Regions from separate parts of the Cellulosimicrobium sp. SH8 genome, predicted to be linked through region 2. Evidence: riboswitches for the same ligand, from Rfam matches in the RefSeq annotation. Region 2 holds a riboswitch; the other holds the start of a gene.
What was found. Region 2 has a riboswitch for thiamine pyrophosphate ahead of NF338_RS08830 (ECF transporter S component). Riboswitches for the same ligand answer to the same signal wherever they lie in the genome.
Positions count from the first base shown of each region.

Region 1: linked by a shared signal. The riboswitch ahead of NF338_RS20745 (TenA family protein) and the one ahead of NF338_RS08830 (ECF transporter S component) in region 2 are both predicted to bind thiamine pyrophosphate.

Region 1 is NZ_JAMXMH010000018.1:4,437-8,641, forward strand. Features, by position in the region: gene NF338_RS20735 (DUF6882 domain-containing protein) at 1-656, opposite strand, end outside; gene NF338_RS21015 (helix-turn-helix domain-containing protein) at 746-1,222, opposite strand; gene NF338_RS20745 (TenA family protein) at 1,329-2,081, opposite strand; TPP riboswitch at 2,072-2,196, opposite strand; gene NF338_RS20750 (VOC family protein) at 2,286-3,212, shown strand; gene NF338_RS20755 (alpha/beta hydrolase) at 3,209-3,853, shown strand; gene NF338_RS20760 (VOC family protein) at 3,974-4,205, shown strand, end outside.
Region 2 is NZ_JAMXMH010000005.1:154,638-158,842, forward strand. Features, by position in the region: gene NF338_RS08825 (ABC transporter ATP-binding protein) at 1-808, opposite strand, end outside; gene NF338_RS08830 (ECF transporter S component) at 801-1,463, opposite strand; TPP riboswitch at 1,571-1,690, opposite strand; gene NF338_RS08835 (hypothetical protein) at 1,778-2,218, shown strand; gene NF338_RS08840 (Rv2578c family radical SAM protein) at 2,282-3,946, shown strand; gene NF338_RS08845 (DUF1330 domain-containing protein) at 3,974-4,205, opposite strand, start outside.

The DNA.
Region 1 (4,205 bases), on a different contig from region 2:
AACCGGACGGCCACGCTCCCGTCAGGAAGCACGAGCACGAGCGCGCCGTCGTCGTCCGACGTCTCGAGCCCGCGCGCGGCCGCGTAGGACGCGACCGCGCGGCGGTGGTCGACGACCGTGACGGACAGCAGGCCCTCGCTCAGCACCCGCACGACGCGCGGCACGCTCGGCGCGGGCAGCGCGAGACCGTCGGCGTCGAGGAGGAACCACGCGCGCGTCCCCCCGCCGACGGGGGCGCTGTAGTGGGTCCAGGACCCGGTGACGGCCTTGGCCGCGAGCGCGAGGCGGTACGGGAGGTCGTCGGTGAGCGGCAGCTCGGCCTCCGCCGCCTCGCGCAGGCCCGTCTCGCGGGTCTTCTCGGCGGCGCGCAGCACGTCGTCGGGGAAGTCGTTGACGTTGTTCCACGCCCACATCCAGCTCCCGGGGCCGGGCGCGGCCGTGCCGAGGAACTGGAGCCGGCACGTCGTCGTCTCGCCGGTGTCAGCGGTGAAGGTGAACGTGCCCGTCGTCATCTCGGCGCCCCACGCGTCGTCGCCGTGGTGGTCGACGAGGTGGAGCTGGTGCTCGTGCGAGAGGAACGCGGCGTCGTCGACGAGCTCCTGGAGGACCGGGGCGGTCTGCTCTGCCGTGCCGTGCGCGGTCTGCGGCTCCGTCATGCCTCGACGGTAACGGCGTCCACCTCGCCGCACCGGGGCGCGACACGCGGTGCCGGCGGGAGCGCCAGGTGCGTGACGACCCGCGGGGCTCAGGCCGCGAGGAGCAGGACGTCGGCGGCGCGCGCGGGCGGGCGCGCCGCGAGCGTGGGAGTCGCGAGCGTGGTGCGCGCGACCGGGAGGTCGCGCACGGGCTCGCCGGCGGGGGCGGGGTGCCGCGGCGCGGAGAGCGCGCCGCGCTCGCGGACGGAGGAGAGCACGCGCACGGGGGCGACGGGGCGCAGCTCCTCCCCCGTGCGGGCCACGAGGTCCACGAGGCGCAGGCCGAGCGCGCCGCAGACGGCGGCCAGCACCTCGGAGGACGCCTCCTTGCGACCGCGCTCCACCTCGGACAGGTAGGCGGTCGAGACGCGCGCGGAGGCCGCGACGTCGACCAGGGTGCGCCCCTGCGCGAGCCGGGCCCGCCGGAGGATCCCGCCGATGACGTGCCGCAGGAGCGGCTCCGGCCGCCCACCCTCTCGGGGCCGGGGGCTCGCCGCCATGCTCGGCACCGCGCTCGTCGCGTCCATGCGGTCACGCTACCCGCGCCCTCGCCCGGGTGCCGAGGCACCCGGGCGAGGATCTGCTGCTGGCGTAAGGCCCGACGTCGGGCGGCTCACCGGTCCGGGAGGGGCGTCACCACCGCTCGAGCGTCCACGCCATCTGCCAGAACCGGATCTCGTGCCGACAGCTCAGCTCGAACGCGCGCTCCATGCGGGCGCGCTCCGCCTCGCCCGCGTCGGCGGCGAGCGCGTCGAGGCGCGACCGGAGGTCGGCCAGGACGCCCTCGGTCCGCTCGGCGGCGTAGAACTCCCACCAGCCCGCGAGCGGGTGGTCGTCCGCGATCGCGCCGGGCGTCGTCTCCCGCTCGCCGAGCCAGAACCGCCGCGCCGACCAGATGTAGGTCCACGGGCACGGCAGGAGCGCGGCGAGCAGCACGCCGAGGGAGTCGCGGCCCGCGGCGAGCATGTGGTCGACGTACGCCTGGGCGCCCGGGGCGAGGCGGTTCGTCTGCGCCTCCTCGTACGTCACGCCGAGGAAGTCGCACATCGCGTGGTGCGCGTGCGACTCGTCGTCGAGCAGGAACCCGGCCTTCTCGTGGAAGTACGCGGCCCACTCGCGGTCGGGAGCGAGCGCCATGCCGAGCCCGTAGCAGCGCAGGTAGGCCGTGAGGTACTGGTGGTCCTGGCCGACGTAGTGCCGCACCGCGGCCGGCTCGACGGACCCGTCGCGCAGGCCGGCGAGGAACGGGTGGTCGTAGAACTCGTCGAAGAGGTGCGCGTACCGGCGCGCGAGGTCGACCGTGAAGCCGGTCTCCCCCGGCCGAACGAGCGCGGTCGGGTCGTCCGCGAGGACAGGGTTCAGGGTGATGGCAGCAGGCGTCGTCATGCCCACGTTCCTCCGCTCGTGCTAGCGAGATCAGGTTCGACGGGTCCGGGCGGCCGTACCGCTCGTCTCAGTCCCTCGGCCCGGCTGCCCGGGCGGGACGCCCCGCGTGGTTCGCCGCGACCCTAGCAAGGAAGCACGGCCCGCGTCGGGAGCATCCGGCGGCGTGTGGGAATATAGTTGTAGCGACAACAAGTTGGAGCAGACATGACCACGAGCACCCCGGGCGCGCCGACCGACCGCCTCCTGTCCCCGTCCACGAGCATGGACGCCGTCACGCTGCGCGTCGGCGACCTCGAGCAGATGACGTCCTACTACACGGGCGCATTCGCGCTGGCCCCGCTCGAGGAGCGCTCGCGCGGCACCGAGGTGCACCGCGTCCTCGGCCGCGGCACGACGCCCATGCTGCGGCTCGTGCACACGCCCGGCCTGCCCGCCGTCGACCGACGCCAGGCCGGGCTGTTCCACACCGCGTTCCTCTTCGACGACGCGGCGAGCCTCGCCGCGACCGTCTACCGTGCCGCGCAGGACCGCCGCGGCGCGTTCGTCGGGTCGAGCGACCACCTCGTCAGCGAGGCGTTCTACTTCACCGACCCCGAGGGCAACGGCGTCGAGCTGTACACCGACCGCCCGCGGGAGACGTGGGTGCGCGAGCGGGGGCAGATCCTCATGGCGACCGAGTACCTGGACCCCAACGCGTACCTGCGCGCGAACCTGTCCCAGGACGCGGTCGACGCCGGGCCCGCCCTCGCCGGGCGGGTGGGCCACGTCCACCTGCAGGTCGGCGACATCGCGACCGCGCGCGACTTCTACGTCGACGCCGTCGGGTTCGAGGCCACCGTCACCGAGTACAGCGGCGCCCTGTTCGCGTCCGCCGGCGGGTACCACCACCACGTCGCGATGAACGTCTGGAACAGCGCCGGCGCCGGCCCGCGCGCCGCGAGCCTCGGGCTCGGCGACGTCGCGGTCACCGTCCCGGGCCGCGACGACCTCGACGCGCTCGTCGCCCGGCTGAAGGCCCGCGGCCTGCAGCACGCCGACGACGGTCGCTCCGTCGTCGTGCACGACCCGTGGGGCACGCGCGTCACGCTGGCCGTGCCCGGCACGACGACCGACGAGCTGCTCGCGCGATGAGCGCTCCCGCCGCCCTCGTCGCCGTCCGCTCCGACGCCGACCCAGCGGGTCCGCCCGCCGCGGGGCCCGTCGTCGTGCTGCTGCACGGGTTCGGCTCGCACGAGCACGACCTGGCGGGCCTCGGCCCGCACCTCGGCGCCCCGTGGGTGTCGCTCCGCGCCCCGCTCGCCCTCCCCCACGGCGGCTTCGCGTGGTTCCCGATCGTCACACCCGGCGACCCCGACCCGGAGCCCGTGGCCCGCGCGACCGAGGCAGTCTGGGCCTGGGTCGACGCCGAGCTCGTGCCCGAGCGGCAGGTCGTGCCCGTCGGGTTCTCCCAGGGCGGGCTCATGGCCACGCAGCTCCTGCGCACGCGCCCCGAGCGCGTGGCGGCGACCGTCGTCCTCGGCGGGTTCGTCCAGGGCGCGGAGCAGCCCGCCGACGCCGCGCTCGCCGCGTCCCGGCCGCCCGTGTTCTGGGGCCGTGGCGCCGAGGACCGCGTCATCGCCCCGCACGCGATCGACCGCACGGCCGCGTGGCTGCCCGGCCGCTCGACGCTCGTCGAGCGCGTCTACCCCGGCCTCGCGCACGGCATCGACGCGCGCGAGCTCGCCGACGTCCGAGCCTTCCTCGACGACGCCGTGGGGAACGCGGCGGCCTGACGCGGGCACGGGCGGGCCGCCCCCGGAGACACCGGGCGCGGCCCCCGCCGGGACGCGCGCCCGGCGTCAGGGGCGCACGATGGGAGCACACCCAGCCGTGCGCACCGAGGAGCCAGGCCGATGTTCCGCAGCCTCTTCCCGATCCTCTCCGTGGCCGACGTGGAGAAGTCGCTCGTCTTCTACCGCGACCTGCTGCGTGGGACCGTCGAGTACGCGTTCCCCGCCGACGGCCCGCCCGTGTACGTGAGCGTGCACGTCGGCGGGTCGCCGCTCGGGATCGGTCTCGACGACGGCACGATGCCCGCAGGCGTCGCGCGCACCGCGCTGTGGGTGTACGTCGACGACTGCGACC
Region 2 (4,205 bases):
ACCCCCGGTCGGCGAGGTCGCGCGCGTGCTCGCGCAGGACGCGGTCGGTGGGGCCGTGCGCGACGACCCGACCCTCGCGGCCGAGCACCAGGACCGTGTCCGGCAGCGCGCCCAGGTCGTCCAGGCGGTGCTCGACGAGCACGACCGAGCGGTGCCGCGGCGCCGCGTCGTGACCGTCGTCGGGCCCGGGGCGGCGCGCGAGGCCGGTGACGAGCGCCCCGACGTCGTGGGCGGAGGCGGGGTCCAGCAGCGCGGTGGGCTCGTCGAGGACGACGAGCTCCGGGTCGGCGACGAGCGCCGCGGCGACGGCGACGCGCTGCGCCTCACCGCCCGACAGCGCGTGGGTCGGGCGGTCGTGCAGGTGCGCGGCCCCGACGGCGGTGAGCGCCGCGGTCGCGCGGGCGTCCATGGTGCGGGGGTCGGCGCCGCGGTTCTCGAGCGCGAACCGCAGCTCCTCGTCCACGCGCGCCAGGCAGAGCTGGTCACCGGGCCGCTGCTGGACGAGGCCCACGCGCGCGGCGAGTGCGGGCGGCGGCACCTCGCGCGGGTCGAGCCCGGTCACCCGCAGCCGGCCCGCGACGGTACCCGGGAGCGTGTGCGGGACGACGCCGACGAGCGCGCGCAGGAAGGTCGACTTGCCGCACCCCGACGGGCCGAGGACCAGCAGGCTCGTCCCGGCGGGGACGGTGACGTCGACGCCGTCGAGCACGCGGGCGCCGTGGTGCCCGAGGCGCACGGTCAGGCCGTCGGCTGCGACCGCGTCGGGGGCGACGGCGTCGGGCGTGCCCGTGACAGCGTGCTCAGCCACGGCGGGCCGCGCCGATCGCGAACGCGTCGAGGGCGCCTGTGCGGGCGAGCGCGTCGCCGAGGAGGCGGGCCGCGAGGCCGCACAGCACGACGCACGACACGACCTGGACCCCGAGCCGGAGCATCGCGTAGTCCTGCCCGAGCCAGCCGAAGCGCACGGCGTTGAAGGCGAACGTGACGAGCGCGGCGCTCACGCCGGACGCGACGAACACCCACCAGCCGAACCGGCGGTACCTCGTGAGCGCGAACGGCAGCTCGGCACCGACGCCCTGGACCAGGCCCACGACGAGCAGCAGCGGCCCCGCGGGGGAGGTGAGGAAGACGACCTCGACGAGCGCGGCGAGGGTCTCGGCGAGGATGCCGACCCCCGGCTTGCGCACGATGTACGTGGCCAGGGGACCGACGACGATCCACGCGCCCGCGAGGACGTTCGCGGCGAGGTCCGCGAGGGGGCCCATCGCGAGCTGGAGCGGGGCCCAGAGCTGGACGAACGCCCAGTACACGAACCCGAAGACCACGCCCAGGACGGCGATCAGCACCGTCTCGTGCAGCGTCAGCCCGCGACGCCGCGCGAGGCGCCCGTTCGGCGGCTGGTCGGTGGGTACGGCGGCGGCGCTCGGAGTCGCCTGCTGCGGGGTGGTGCGGGGCTCGGCCATGCGGGTTCCCTCCGTCGGGCCCCCGGGGCGAGGGGTGCACGACGGCGCGCCACCGCCGGCCTGCGCGCACGGCCGGGCGCGGGCGCACGGGCACGAGCGCGCAGGGGACGGTGACGTCGGCCCTGCTCCCTTCGCTGGTACGAACCAGATCAGGTTCCACGGGTCTGCAGGAGGGACGGGTGTCCGGCCTGCACTCTCAGCGCTCGTGCGCTCCCCGGGGGCGTTCGGCCCGACCCTAGGCCCTCGGCGCGGCCCGGACAATCCCGGCGTCTCAGCCAGCGGGATGCGTCGCCGGGGCGTGAGAGCGTGGCGGGATGACCACGGACAACGACCCTGCGGCGGTCACGGAGCTCGACCGCCTCGACGAGGCCGTCCGGTCGGCGCCCGCCGGAGACACGACGGCGCAGATCGCCCTCTGGCGGCAGGCGGCCCGGCTCGACACCTGGTTCTTCATCGCGCGCGGCCCCGAGGACCGGCCCCGCCCGTACGCGGTGGCCGCCGCCCAGGGGCCGATGATCTGCCTCTACAGCAGCGCCGGCCGCGCGAAGGAGGCCGCGCTGGCCCTCGGGCTCGCCGCAGAGGGCGACGCCGTGCCGCTCCTCGGGGTCCCGGTGCCGGCCGCGATCGACTACCTCGCCTCCTTCGGTGCGGCCGGCGTCGTCGGGGTGGCGCTGGACCACCCCCGGATCGGGCACCACGTGCCGCTCGCGAACCTGTCCCTGCTCAAGCCGTGGGTCGCAGGGGACGCGGGGTAGGCGTCGTGCGGGCGGCCGTCCCCGGGGCTTGACGTCGAATCGAACACCTGTTCGAATGTGCGGGTGAGGTGGGACGGACAGGCGCTTGGCGCGGACGACGGCGCTCTCCCGGGGCTGGAGCGGGCGGGCCTCGTGCGCAGCGTGCGCACGCCCGACTTCGCGGGCATCACGTTCCACGAGGTGACGGCCAAGAGCGCGCTGTCGAAGGTCCCGGCGATGTCGCGCATGCCGTTCCGCTGGACGGTCAACCCGTACCGCGGCTGCAGCCACGCCTGCTCCTACTGCCTCGCGCCGTCGACGCCGGTGCTGCTCGCCGACGGCACGCAGCGGCCGATCGGGGAGCTGCGCGTCGGCGACGAGATCGTGGGGACCGCACCGCACGGCGCCTACCGGCGCTACGTGCGCACGCGCGTGCTCGACCGTTGGACCACGCGCAAGCGCGCGTACCGAGTGACCCTCGCGGACGGCACGCGCCTCGTCGCGAGCGGCGACCACCGGTTCCTCACCGAACGGGGCTGGCGACACGTCGTCGGCGGGGCCGGTCGCCGCGCCCACCTGGCGCTGGGCGACGCCCTCGTCGGCCCGGGGGCGGCCGCGCTCGCGGACGGGCGGGTCGCGCTCGAGGGCCGCGACGTCACGGGCGACGAGGCGCTGCGCGTCGACTCGCTCGAGGCGCTCGACGGGCCGGGGGAGGAGACCGAGCTCGTCGACATCACGACCGGGACGCGGGACTTCGTCGCCGCCGGGGTCGTGAGCCACAACTGCTTCGCCCGGCCCACCCACCAGTACCTCGACCTCGACGCGGGCGAGGACTTCGACCGCGAGGTCGTGGTCAAGGTGAACGTCGACGAGGTGCTGCGCGCCGAGCTCGCCCGCGCGTCGTGGAGCCGCGAGCCCGTCGCGCTCGGCACGAACACGGACCCCTACCAGCGGGCCGAGGGGCGCTACCGCCTCATGCCGGGCATCATCGACGCGCTCGCGGGCTCCGGCACACCCCTGTCGGTCCTCACCAAGGGCACGCTCCTGCGCCGCGACCTGCCGCTGCTCGTCGACGCCGCGTCGCGCGTCGAGGTCGGGATCGGCGTCTCGCTCGCGCTGCTCGACCCGGCGCTCCAGGCGAGCGTCGAACCCGGGACACCGTCGCCGCGTGCCCGCCTCGACCTGATCCGCGCGGTCCGCGAGGCGGGCCTGCCGTGCGGTGTCATGGTCGCGCCCGTGCTGCCGTGGCTCACCGACTCCACGCGCGCGCTGACCGACCTGCTCGACGCGGTGCAGGACGCCGGGGCTACGGGGGTCACCGTGCTGCCCCTGCACCTCAAGCCCGGAACGCGCGAGTGGTACCTGGGCTGGCTCGCGCGCGAGCACCCGCAGCTCGTCCCCGGCTACGAGCGGGTCTACGCCCGTGGCGCGTACGCCTCGAAGGCGTACCGGTCGTGGCTGTGGGACCGCGTGCGCCCGATGCTCGAGGCGCGCGGCTTCGCGGTGTCCGGACACCGCGGTCCCGCCGGCGTCGAGGGGCGGTACCGCCGGGGCGAGCTCGGGGGCCTCGGCACCGCGGTGCACGACCTCGACCCGCCGACCGACGGCGTCTACCCGACGGGAAGCCTCGCACGGGTCGCCCACGAGCCGGGGGCCCGCCGTGGGCACGACGGGGCGCTCGCGGGCATGCCGGTCGACGGAGGTGGGCTCGACGTCGTCGGTGGGGGAGTCGAGCAGGTCCTGTTCTGACGCCTGCGCGAAGCGGCCGTCGCGGCGTCAGACCGACTGTTCGGTGCCCACCGCGCCGACCCGGACGATGTCCGTCCGGGCCACCGCCCGGTCGCGGACGTCCGCCAGCGCCCTGCGCGCGGGGTCGGCCAGGTATGCGGCGAGCGCGTCGTCGTCCGGCATCTCGATGACCTGGACCTCGGTCGGCAGCGCCGCGTCCTGACCGGGCAGCGCCCGCACGCGCGACAGGACGCGTCCACCGTGCACGGGGACCAGTGCA